One region of the Bradyrhizobium sp. USDA 4354 genome, then DNA from elsewhere that is predicted to be linked to it. Evidence: predicted binding sites of a transcription regulator. Region 1 holds the regulator's gene; each other region holds the start of a gene.
What was found. Region 1 encodes LexA, which represses DNA repair genes until DNA is damaged. Its sites were predicted from a motif close to TGTTCNNNNTGTGTTCNG; they were not measured.

Region 1 (4,208 bases):
CGAGCGGTGTGTCGTGTGACGAGGCCGGCTGCGTGACGCCGCTCGGGGACGGGCGGCTGGTCGCGCTGTCCTTGCGTATCGACGCGCTCACCGATGATTGCAGCCGCGCAGCGTTGGTGGTGACGGCGCGGCCCGCGCCGCCCGATTGCGCGGCGATGGTGGTCGATCGGCCGCGTCTCGCCAGTCAGGGCGCGCTGGCTCTGACGCGGAGCGGAGAGGGTTTCTCGGTGCAGGCGGTGAGGGCGAGGGGCGCAAGCCGCCCCTGGCTGCCGGCCGGCGCCGGCGAGGGGAATTTCGACGGCAGCCTTGCGCCGAAGACGGCCGTGCCCCGCAATCGGGACGCAACGCCATCGGAGGCCGACTTGCAGGCTGACGATTGAGGATAGATGCGGAGGGAGGCCGGTCCGACGGGATTCCGTAGGACACAACCCAAACCATCTCGCCGGCCGCGGCCGGCGATGGCATTTCAATCCTGGCGCTCGACCCATCGGCCGGGGCGACGACGTCAGCCGATCGGCAGGCGCGTGATTGTGGACCGCGTGTCGGCGACGATCTGCGGCTTGTGCTCGCGCTCGCCAAGGGGCTGGGTCACCGGCAACTGCAACACGGTCGCGCGCTGGCCTTCGACGAGCTGTGTCACCAGCACGTATTTGCCGTCGGGAAATTCGATCGCATCATGATGGCGATCGGGAATGTGCGGGTCGATCTTGCCGAACTTGCCGACGCGGGAGTTGACGGTGCGCGTCCAGATCCAGCGGTTGTCGTAACGAACGTTGTCGGCGAAAGCGAGCTCCGTTCCCGGCAGCAGGCAGACCGCGACGGAGAGGTCGGCTTCGGAGGCGAAGCCGCGTGTCGAGGTGCCACGGAAGGTTGTCGTGACAATCGTCTCGCCGACTTCGGCGGGGCGTGTCGCGACGGCATGCAGGCTATAGTCACACATCGGATGCTCCTCATGCGAAGATAGCGACCCGCACTCCTTTGGAGGCGCAGGCCTCTATCAGGATGGAAGTATGCAACGCTCTGCTTTGTTGTAGGCAAATCTGCGGCTGGGCTCCGCAAGCCACGATCACATTATCTTTCCCGGATTCAATAGGAACAAAGCCGACATCTGTGCATTCCGAAGGCGCAAGTCAGCGCCCCGCGGGCGCCGATCAGCTCGAATATTGCCAGCTCGATTGCGGAGGCTGCGCGATTGCATTCCGCGCGTTGCGGATATGCTCGTTGGTCGCCGATTGCTCGCGCACATGGCGGTGCGATTGTGTGGCGCCGACTTGCGACGCTGATGCTGCGATCAGCGCCGCAATGATTGTCCATGAAACGATCTGGCGCATGGCCTCTCCTCGAACTCTCATGCTGCGAAGCAATGTCGCTTCGCGCGGCATACCGAGGATGTAGCGCCGGAGGAGGGGCCGGATAATCTGAGCAGAACCGGAAAGACCATCCAGCCGGAGCGGATACTGATCCGCTCCAATAGGTGTCGAACGACCGCAGGACCGCTCAGTACTTCCGGTAAAGCCCGATCAGCTTGCCCTGAATCTTCACGCGGTTCGGCGGAAGAATGCGGACCTCATAGGCGGCATTGGCGGGCTCGAGCGCGATAGAGGCGCCGCGGCGGCGGAAGCGCTTGAGCGTGGCCTCCTCGTCGTCGATCAGCGCCACCACGATGTCGCCGGTGTCGGCGCTCTCGTTGCGCTGGATCAGCGCCATGTCGCCGTCGAGGATGCCGGCCTCGACCATCGAATCACCGCGCACTTCGAGTGCGTAGTGCTCGCCCGAGCCGAGCATGTCGGGCGGCACGCTGATGGTGTGGCTGCGGGTCTGCAACGCCTCGATCGGCGTGCCGGCCGCGATGCGGCCCATCACGGGCACCGCGACGGGACGCTCACCCTCGTCCACAGGCGGGCTGGAGCTCGCGCGCACCTTGCCGAGATTGCCCTCGATAACGCTCGGCGTGAAGCCGCGGCGATTGCCGGCGGCGGCCTGGAGCTCGGGCAGCTTGATCACCTCGATGGCACGGGCGCGGTTGGGCAGGCGGCGGATGAAGCCGCGCTCCTCGAGCGCAGTGATCAGGCGGTGAATGCCTGACTTCGAGCGCAGGTCGAGCGCATCCTTCATCTCGTCGAAGGACGGCGGCACGCCGCTTTCCTTCAGACGTTCGCTGATGAACCGCAGAAGCTCGTATTGTTTGCGCGTCAACATCTCGACCAAAGTCCCCCGGTTGATGTCGTTCGATTCCGAGACGATGAATTCAGCGATAAGCCGCTACATCCTCGAAACAAATCATGAACGGACACTATATGTTCGATATGTGTTCCGCAACTGCTTAATTTATGGTGAACAGCGCAAAACTCTCGGAATGCGTGTGGCCGCGCTGCTCAGACGGGGAGCCGCAGCACCTCGCAAGGCGTGCCGGCCTCGGCCTTCGGCGCGAACGGTGCGCGCACGAGAAGTACCTGTGCCGCAGCGAGATTCGCAAGCAGAGAGGAGTCCTGATGGTTGACGGGAACGGCGACGAGCGTGCCGTCGCCGCGCAGCTCCAGGCGCGCGCGCAGATAATCCTCGCGCTGGTCGTTGGCACCGAGATCGCGGCCCAGCACGGCGCGCTCGCGGTGATGATGAATCGCTGAACGGCCCGACAGGGCGCGAATCAGCGGCACCATGAACAGGAAGGCGCATACGTATGATGACACGGGGTTGCCGGGCAGGCCGATCACGCGCATTGCGCCGAGCCGCCCGTGCATCATCGGCTTGCCGGGCCGAATCGCGATCTTCCAGAACGCCATCGAGATGCCTTCGCCCTTGAGCGCCTGCTGGACCAGATCGTGGTCGCCGACCGACGCACCGCCGGTCGTGACCAGGATGTCGGCGCCACTCTCGCGGGCACGGCGAATGCCGGCGGAAGTGGCCTCCAGCGTATCGGCGGCAACGCCGAGATCGATGGTGTCGGCGCCCTCGCTGCGGGCGAGCGCGTGCAGGGCATAGCCATCGGAATAGACGATCTGGCCGCGACCGGGCGTGGCGCCCGGCATCACCAGTTCGTCGCCGGTGGCGAGGATCGCGACCTTCGGACGGCGGCAGACGGCGAGATGCGGGTGATTCATTGCGGCGGCCAGCGCGAGATCGCGCTCGGTGAGACGGGTTCCTTTGCGCAGCAGCACGTCGCCCTTAGAGAAATCGACGCCGGCGGGGCGGATGTGCCGACCGGGAATCGCGGCTTCCTTGATCGTGATGTGCTTGCCGTCGGCAACCGTGTCCTCCTGGATCACGACCGCGTCGGCGCCATCGGGAATGAGGCCTCCGGTGAAGATCCGAACGGCCTCGCCGGCGCCGACCGTTCCCGCGAACGGACGGCCCGCCGCGACCTCTCCTGTGACCGTCAGCCTGGAATCGATCGTGGCCGCATCGGTCGCGCGCACGGCATAGCCGTCCATCGCCGACATGGCTTCCGGCGGCTGAGTGCGCCGCGCCGCGACGTCGCGCGCGAGCACGCGATGATGGGCCTCCTCGAGCGAAACCATCTCTTCAGGCAGCGGCTCTGCACCCGCCAGCACCGCGGCAAGCGCGTCAGAAACTGGCATGAGGGCCACGGGTGAACTCCTGCTGGGGGCACATCGGTAAATGGGCGGCGAGAGTTCTAGCTGAGTGCAGGCGCGAGGCAAAGCAGCCCACAGGATGATTTATCCTGCGTGATCTCCGTGGTCGAGGTTGGAGCTCAAGTCCGCCGCGGCATGATCCGGAAGGCGAGACAGACCGGCAAGAGGATGGCCATGGCGAGCACGAGGAGGACGAGCGCCACGGCCAGCATCGGTCAACTCCCGCTCGGTCGGTCCAGGCCGTCGTCCAGTGTGACGTCGGGAGCTTTGGGACCTTGATCCTTGTCGGGCAGCGGATCGGCCTGGGATTTCAGGTCGGCGGCCTTGCTGATCAGCTTGGCGGAAAGGTCAGAATCCGAGGTGGTTTTGGCGAATTCAAGCAGGAGAGAGGCTTGCTTGGTGAGATAGGTTTTGCCCAGCACGTCGATCAGTCCGATGTAGAGGTCCCAACGGACTGATGAGTCCGGAGCGTGGTATTCCGTTCCCGGAACTCGGTACAAAAATGCACGAAGTGATTGGGTTCCCCATATTTGAGAATTTAGTTCCCGGGAACCGCGGCGCGGGTTCTCGCGGCCGATCGGCCTCAGATGCCCAGTGCCTTCAGTGCGTTCCCGA
Region 2 (4,208 bases), 4.2 Mb from region 1:
GAGTTCACAGCGCAGGATCTTGACCCGCGCATCGTCAAGCTCGCTCCAGGCACCGGGAAACGGCGACAAACCGTGGATGTGGCGCAGCACGGCGCGCGCCGGCTTGCTCCAGTCGATCCGCGCCTCGGCCTTGTCGATCTTGGCGGCATAGGTGACGCCGTCGTCGCTCTGCTTCCTGAGCTGGAGCCCGCCGCGTTCGAGCGCGGCCATCGCGCGCACCATCAGATCGGCACCTAACCGGGACAGGCGATCGTGCAGATCGACCGAGGTCATGTTGTCTGATATCGCGATGCGCTCGGCCATGGCGACGTCGCCGGTGTCGAGGCCGACATCCATCTTCATCACCATCACGCCGCTCGCGGCATCACCTTCCATGATCGCGCGATTGATGGGCGCGGCGCCGCGCCAGCGCGGCAACAGCGAGGCGTGCAGATTGTAGCAGCCGAGCCTGGGCGCATCGAGGATCGCCTGCGGCAGGATCATGCCGTAGGCGACGACGACGGCGGCATCGGCATCGAAGGCGCGGAACTCTTCCAGCGCCTCCCCAGTCTTCAACGTCTTCGGCGTCAGCACGGGAATGCCGAGCTTTCGCGCAGCTTCTTCCACCGGGGTTGGCTGCAATTGCAGGCCACGCCGACCGCCCGGCTTCGGCGCACGCGTATAGACCGCCGCGATGTCATGGCCATGCGCGACGAGCTCGAGCAGCGTCGGCACGGAGAAGTCGGGCGTGCCCATGAAGATCAGGCGGAGGGGCATGTGGCGAAAACCTGCGAACGGCGCAATCCAGTGACAGTCATTCCGGGGCGGCTCGAAGAGCCGACCCCGGAATCTCGAGGTTCTCAGGTGCGCAATTGCGCACCATAGTTCGTGCTTTGCATCGCCCCGGAACGACGCAGAGCCTACTCGCCCGCCCGCTTGGCGGCCTTCTCGAACTTCTTGATCACCCGGTCGCGCTTGAGCTTCGACAGATAGTCGACGAACAGCACGCCGTTGAGATGGTCGATCTCGTGCTGGATGCAAGTGGCATAGAGGCCTTCGGCGTCCTCCTCGTGCACCTTGCCGTCGAGATCGGTGAAGCGCACACGCACCTTCGCAGGGCGCTCGACCTCCTCATAATATTCGGGAATCGACAGACAGCCTTCCTCGTAGGTGGAGAGCTCCGCGGAGGAGGCGAGGATCTCGGGATTGATGAAGACGCGCGGCTCGTGCTTGGTCTCGCCGCTCTCATCGCGCTTGGCGAGGTCCATGGTGATCAGCCGCAGCGGCTGCGCGACCTGAATCGCCGCGAGGCCAATGCCGGGCGCGTCGTACATGGTCTCGAACATGTCGTCGGCAAGCTTGCGGATCTCCGGCGTGACCTTCTCGATCGGCTTGGAGACCAGGCGCAGCTGCTTGTCGGGCAGGATGATGATTTCTCGTAGGGCCATGGCGGCGATTTAAGCCGCGCGCCGGATGCGGTCAATGCGGCCAGGAACCCCGTTAACCTTCCGCTAACCATAAAACTTCACCTTTCGTTAACCGTAAAAATTAGGAAGCGGTTAACCGCCGACGTTCTCTCTTCGTTCGCGCCAGGCTGCGAATCGGCTAGAACGGCTGGCATGAACGAGATCATTGTCATGCTGGGCGACTGGCCGGTGCGCACCGTCGATGCGCTGATCGGCTTCGGTGCGCTCGTCCTCATCCTGCTGGTTGTGATTGCGGTCGTGATCGCGCGTTCGGGGCGGCGCGGCGCGGAACTCGCGGTGGCACACGCGATCCGGGCCGACGAACTTGAGGAGCGCCTCGCCCAAGTGCTTCACGCCCAAAGCGAGGCCTCGGGGCGGGTTGACGCGATGACCCAGGCGCTGGCGGGACGCCAGGCCGAGATGGCGCGCGCGGTCAACGAGCGGCTGGATTCGGTGACCCACCGCGTCGGCCAGTCCATGGAACATTCGACCCGCAACACCATGGAGAGCCTGCGCGCGCTGCATGAGCGGCTCGGCATCATCGACAGCGCGCACAAGAATCTCACCGACCTCACCACGCAGGTGACCACCCTACGCGACGTGCTCGCCAACAAGCAGTCGCGCGGCGCCTTCGGCCAGGCGCGGATGGAGGCGATCGTCCAGGACGGTCTTCCCAAGGGCTCCTACGAGTTCCAGTTCACGCTCTCGACCGGAAAACGGCCGGACTGCGTCGTGTTCCTGCCCGACCAGCGCCCGCTCTGCATCGATGCGAAGTTTCCGCTGGAAGCGATGACCGCGCTGCACGACGCCCGCACCGACGAGGAGCGGCGCGTCGCCACGCAGCGGCTGCGCGGCGATGTGATGAAGCATGTCAGCGACATCGCCGAAAAGTATCTCGTCGCCGGCGAGACCCAGGAGATGGCGCTGATGTTCGTGCCGTCGGAATCGGTCTACGCCGAGATCCATGACGGTTTCGATGACGTGATCCAGAAGGCCTATCGCGCGCGCGTCGTGCTGGTGTCGCCCTCGCTTCTGATGCTCGCGATCCAGGTGATGCAGCAGATCATGAAGGACGCGCGCATGCGCGATGCCGCCGACCAGATCCGCACCGAGGTGATCAAGCTCGGCGACGATCTCGGCCGCCTGCGCGACCGCGTGCTGAAGCTGCAGAAGCATTTTGCCGATGTGAACGAGGACGTCCGCCAGGTCTTGATCTCCGCCGACAAGATCGAGAAGCGGGCGGGACGGATCGAGGAGCTCGATTTCAGCAAGAGCGATGCCGAGGGCCCGCGGCTGGTGGCGACCGGTGCGGGCGAGCTGTTCCCAAGGAAGCTCCAGGCGGGGGAGTGACGCTTCACCTCTCCCCGCTTGCGGGGGAGAGGTCGAATTCGATCGCAGATCGAATTCGGGTGAGGGGGTACAGGTCCATCGTCGGCCGCCCGTGTGGAGAGAGGCCCCTCACCCCGCCTTTCCCCGTAAGAACGGGGAGAGGGAGACGAGGCATCACGGCCAGAATCTGCTAACACCTCCTCATGACCGCACCCGACGCGACCTCGCCTGCCGACGCTCCCGCCGCCTCCTGGCGCGACAGTCTTGCCGTTTACCTGCAGCCGCGCGTGCTGATCGTGCTGTTCCTCGGCTTCTCCTCGGGGCTGCCGCTGGCGCTGTCGGGATCGACACTGCTGGTGTGGATGGCCGAGGCCGGGGTCGATCTTGGTACGATCGGGCTGTTTGCGCTGGTTGGAACGCCGTACACGCTGAAATTCCTGTGGGCGCCGCTGGTGGATGCGCTGCACGTGCCGTTCTTCACGCAGGCCTTCGGACGCCGCCGCGGGTGGCTGGTGTTTTCGCAATTGCTGCTGATCGGCGCGATCGTGCTGCTGGCGCTGACCGATCCGGCGCGTTCGCCCCTGCTTGTCGCGCTTGGTGCGCTGCTGGTCGCGACGATGTCCTCGACGCAGGACATCGTCGTCGATGCTTTCCGCGTCGAGAGCCTGCCCGAAAGCGAGCAGGCCGCCGGCATGGCCGCCTATGTCGCCGCCTACCGCATCGGCATGCTGGTATCGACCGCGGGCGCCTTGTTCATCGTCACCGGCTTCGAGGCAATCGTCCCTCGTGGCGCCGCCTGGATGTGGGGCTATGTGGTGATGGCGGCTCTGGTGCTGATCGGCACGGTGACGGCGCTGGCCGCTACCGAGCCCGCGCAATCGAAGCGCGCCGAGGCCGTCACGCGCGGCGAGGACGCGGTCACGCGGGTATTCCATGCTGCGCTGGGGGCGTTCTCAGAGTTTTTGCAGCGAAAGGAAGCATGGGCTGCGCTTGCCTTCGTCGTGCTGTTCAAATTCACCGACGCGTTTTCCGGCAACATGACCGTGCCGTTCGTGATCGACATCGGCTTCACGCGGAACGACTATGCCGTGATCGTCAAGGGCGTCGGCATCGTCGCGACCTTGGCAGGCGGTTTTGCCGGCGGCTTCGTGGCCCGGCGCTATTCGCTCGCAACGAGCCTGTGGATTGGCGGCATCGTGCAGGCGATGTCCAACCTGTCGTTCTCGTGGCTGGCGCTGGTCGGCGTCAACGAATGGGCCCTGACCCTCGCGATCACCTCCGACAATTTCTGCAACGCCATCGGCACCGTGATATTCGTGGCCTATCTCTCGGCGCTGTGCCAAAACCCGCTGCACACCGCGACCCAATATGCGCTGCTGACGGCGCTCGCCGCCGTGGGACGTACTTACCTGTCGTCGGGCGCGGGCTATCTGG
Region 3 (4,208 bases), 2.3 Mb from region 1:
CCCAGGTCCAGATGCCGATGCCGGCATCGCAATGCGTCGCCGCATCCTGCATCGAGAGCCATTGCGGCGCCGGCTGCTTGCCGGCGACGATCACGTTGATGCGGTTGTAGGTGCGCAGGCAATGGTCGGCGATCCACAGCAGCGTGTTGGCATCTGGCGGGAAGTAGATGCGGACGATGTCGGCCTTCTTGTTGGCGACGAGGTCGACGAAACCGGGGTCCTGATGGCTGAAGCCGTTATGGTCCTGGCGCCAGACATGCGAGGTCAGCAGATAATTGAGCGATGCGATCGGGCGGCGCCACGGCAGGTCGTGCGTGACCTTCAGCCATTTGGCATGCTGGTTGAACATGGAATCCACGATGTGGATGAAGGCCTCGTAGCAGGAGAAGAAGCCGTGTCGCCCCGTGAGCAGATAGCCCTCGAGCCAGCCCTGGCAGAGGTGCTCGCTCAAGACTTCCATCACGCGGCCATCTTGCGCGAGATGCACGTCGTAAGGCTCGACCGGCTCCATCCAGACGCGTTCGGTGGCTTCGAACACCGCGTCCAACCGGTTCGACGCCGTCTCGTCCGGGCCCATGATGCGGAAATTGCGCTGTTGCGCATTGAGGCGAATGACGTCGCGCAGGAATCTGCCGAGCTCGCGCGTCGCTTCGGCTACGGTGCCGCCGGGCTGCGGCACCTCGGTTGCGAAGCTGCGATAGTCGGGCAGCTTCAGCTCTTTCTTCAGGAGGCCGCCATTGGCATGTGGATTGGCGCCCATGCGCCTGACGCCTTCGGGCGCGAGCGCCTGAAGCTCGGGAATGAGCGCGCCGTTCGCGTCGAACAGCTTTTCGGGCTCGTAGCTGCGCATCCAGTCCTCGAGCACCTTGAGGTGCGCCGGATTCTCGCGGCAGCTCGCGACGGGCACTTGATGCGCGCGCCAAAAACCCTCGACCTTCTTGCCGTCGACCTCCTTCGGGCCGGTCCAGCCCTTCGGGCTGCGCAGCACGATCATCGGCCAGCGCGGCCGCTCGACGCTTGTGCGCCCGTCACGGGCGTGCTGCTGGATCGAGCGGATGCTGGCGAGCGCGACATCGAGTGCATCCGCCATGGCGTGGTGCATCAATTTGGGATCATCGCCCGCGACGAACAGCGGCTCATGGCCGAACCCATGGAAGAGATCGCGGATCTCCGCATCTTGCATCCGTCCGAGCACGGTCGGATTGGCGATCTTGTATCCGTTGAGATGCAGGATCGGCAGCACCGCGCCGTCATGGGCCGGGTTCAGGAACTTGTTCGAATTCCAGGACGCGGCCAACGGGCCGGTCTCGGCCTCGCCGTCGCCGACCACACAGGCGACGATCAAATCAGGGTTGTCGAATGCCGCGCCATAGGCGTGCACCAGCGCGTAGCCGAGTTCACCGCCTTCGTGGATCGAGCCCGGCGTTTCCGGCGCCGCATGGCTCGGGATGCCACCGGGGAAGGAGAACTGCCTGAACAGCTTGCGCAATCCGTCCGCATCGCGCGCGATGTCGGGATAGATCTCGCTGTAGCTGCCTTCGAGATAGGTGTTGGCGACCATGCCCGGGCCGCCATGGCCGGGACCGCAGACATAGATCACGTTGAGGTCCAGCGCGCGGATGACGCGGTTGAGATGGGCGTAGATGAAGTTCAGGCCGGGCGTCGTGCCCCAATGGCCGAGCAAGCGCGGCTTGATGTGCTCGGGCCGTAACGGCTCGCGCAGTAGCGGATTATCGAGCAGATAGATTTGCCCGACGGAGAGGTAGTTGGCGGCGCGCCAATAGCGATCGAGCAGATCGAGGTCGGCGGTCGCGGCGGCCGTTTTTTGTTGAATTGTCATGTTCCTGTCGGCTTTCACCCAGCGATCGTCACCAACTTTGTTCCGGCACGATCGATCCCTGTGCGGGATCAAACGAAATCGTCGTGACGGGCGTGTTGCGTGAGGTCAAAGGCGCGCGCCCGAAATTTAGGCGGCTACTTTGCATGGGGTTGTTTTCACGTTTTTTGTTTGCGTTCTTGATTTGTTCCGCATGCGTGCTATCTTGGCCTCATGAGTCCAGCATCCTCTCATGCTCTCAAGCACCCGCCGGTCACGGCGCCCTCCGAGCCGGCGGGTGCGCCTTCAGATTTCCCCGAGCTTGGCGTCGCCATCGACCGCGCGCGCCGGCGAGGGCGGGGCGCACAATCCAACGCCAGCGGTCGCTACGAGGCCGAGGCGCGCGTCGCTTTCGATGACGGCTGGCAGAGCCTGGAGGAGCTGCCGCCATTCAAGACCACGGTCGGTGTGGACACCTCGCGCAAGGTGATCACCCGGAACGATTCCCCCGACATCGGCTTCGACCGCTCGATCAATCCGTATCGCGGCTGCGAGCACGGCTGCGTCTACTGTTTCGCGCGGCCGACACATGCCTATCTCGGCCTGTCGCCGGGGCTCGACTTCGAGTCAAAATTGTTTGTGAAGCCCGAGGCGCCTTCGCTGCTGGAGAAGGAGCTCGCCGCACCCGGCTACGAGCCGCGGATGATCGCGATCGGCACCAACACCGATCCCTACCAGCCGATCGAGCGCGAGCGCAAAATCATGCGCGGCATCCTCGAGGTGCTGGAACGCGCCGGCCATCCCGTCGGCATCGTCACCAAATCGGCGCTGGTCGTGCGCGACATCGACATTCTCCAGCGCATGGCCAAGCGCAACCTCGCCAAGGTCGCGATCTCCGTGACCTCGCTCGATCCGAAGCTGGCGAGGACCATGGAGCCGCGGGCCTCGACACCGCCGAAGCGGCTGGAGGCGCTGAAGCAGCTCTCGGAGGCCGGCATTCCCACCACCGTCATGGTCGCGCCCGTGATCCCCGCGCTGAACGATTCCGAGATCGAGCGTATCCTCGATGCCGCCGCCCATGCGGGGGTCAAGGAAGCCTCCTACGTGCTGCTGCGGCTGCCGCTCGAGGTCCGCGATCTCTTCCGCGAATGGCTGATGACGAACTATCCGGACCGCTATCGCCACGTCTTCACCCTGATTCGCGACATGCGCGGCGGGCGCGATTACGATGCGAAATGGGGCGAGCGGATGAAGGGCACCGGCCCGATGGCCTGGACCATCGGCCGCCGCTTCGAGATCGCTTGCGACAGGCTCGGCCTCAACAAGCGGCGCTCCAAGCTGACCACGGACCACTTTGCGCGGCCGAAGCGGAACGGCGATCAGCTCAGCCTGTTCTGACCGGGAAGGTGGAGAGGCATAGCATGAATCAGGAACTCGCCGTGCCGGTGCCGCGACTGACCGTCATTACGTTAGGTGTGAGCGACATCCGTGCCAGCATCGCCTTTTACGACGCACTCGGCTTCTCGCGCCGGCTGAAGGCGACCGGCGAGGCGGTCGCGTTCTACGACACCGGCGGTCCGGTGCTCGCGCTTTATCACTGGGATCGGCTCGCGGCCGACGCATCCTTGCCGGACCGGCCGAGGCCCGCGACCTTTCGTGGCACGACGCTGGCCTGGAATTGCGCGACACGCGAGGAGGTCGATAAGGTGCTGGCCTTCGCCATCGGGAAGGGGGCCACCTTGCTGAAGGCGGCGCACGAGACCGATTACGGCGGCTATTGCGGCTATTTTGCCGATCCCGACCGACATGTCTGGGAGGTCGTGGTCGCGCCCGGCATCGAGGTCGGCGAGGACCGGCGGGTGCATCTGGCGGAGTAGGGGCGGCCAGCCTGAATAACGGGAATTATCCTGGGTTCCCGGTTGCGCTGTCGAAGCCCCTTGCGCACGATCCCGGCCATGATTCGGGACAAGTCCGCCAAGAACCCAGCCAAAGACGCGCCAAAGAAGGAGGCGGCGAAGAAGGCCGCGCCCGCCAATGAGGCCAAGACGCCCGCGGCCAAAACGTCTGCAGTCAAGGCGTCTGCAGTCAAGTCTCCGAAGGTTGCTGCCGGCAAGAAAGGTATCATTGCCATTGCTCCCCCCAGCTTCCGCCGCGAGCGCGCGCTGATCAAGCGCGGCGTCTGGCCGGTCGCCGGCTGCGACGAGGCCGGCCGCGGCCCGCTGGCGGGTCCCGTGGTGGCGGCAGCGGTGATTCTCGATCCCGACCGCATTCCGCGCGGCATCGACGATTCCAAGCGCCTGACCGCCGAGGAGCGCGAGAAGCTGTTCGACAAGATCTGCGCCACCGCGCAGGTCTCGGTCGCCGTCGCCTCGCGGTCGCGGATCGACCGCGA

Region 2: ACVIIV_RS04970 (DNA recombination protein RmuC) is a predicted target of LexA. The motif match lies at 1,550-1,567, and genes of this name have one in related genera.
Region 3: ACVIIV_RS34690 (PA0069 family radical SAM protein) is a predicted target of LexA. The motif match lies at 2,012-2,029, and genes of this name have one in related genera.

Annotation. Positions count from the first base shown of each region.
Region 1 covers NZ_JBSSDC010000001.1:5,191,625-5,195,832, forward strand. Annotated here, with positions in the region: gene ACVIIV_RS24035 (ComEC/Rec2 family competence protein) at 1-380, shown strand, start outside; gene ACVIIV_RS24040 (hypothetical protein) at 506-940, opposite strand; gene ACVIIV_RS24045 (hypothetical protein) at 1,152-1,331, opposite strand; gene lexA (transcriptional repressor LexA) at 1,498-2,199, opposite strand; gene ACVIIV_RS24055 (molybdopterin molybdotransferase MoeA) at 2,376-3,587, opposite strand; gene ACVIIV_RS24060 (hypothetical protein) at 3,809-4,015, opposite strand; gene ACVIIV_RS24065 (HAD family hydrolase) at 4,177-4,208, opposite strand, start outside.
Region 2 covers NZ_JBSSDC010000001.1:1,038,604-1,042,811, forward strand. Annotated here, with positions in the region: gene fmt (methionyl-tRNA formyltransferase) at 1-756, opposite strand, end outside; gene def (peptide deformylase) at 900-1,427, opposite strand; gene ACVIIV_RS04970 (DNA recombination protein RmuC) at 1,599-2,795, shown strand; gene ACVIIV_RS04975 (AmpG family muropeptide MFS transporter) at 2,978-4,208, shown strand, end outside.
Region 3 covers NZ_JBSSDC010000001.1:7,454,631-7,458,838, reverse strand. Annotated here, with positions in the region: gene ACVIIV_RS34695 (phosphoketolase family protein) at 1-1,840, opposite strand, end outside; gene ACVIIV_RS34690 (PA0069 family radical SAM protein) at 2,051-3,214, shown strand; gene ACVIIV_RS34685 (VOC family protein) at 3,238-3,693, shown strand; gene ACVIIV_RS34680 (ribonuclease HII) at 3,772-4,208, shown strand, end outside.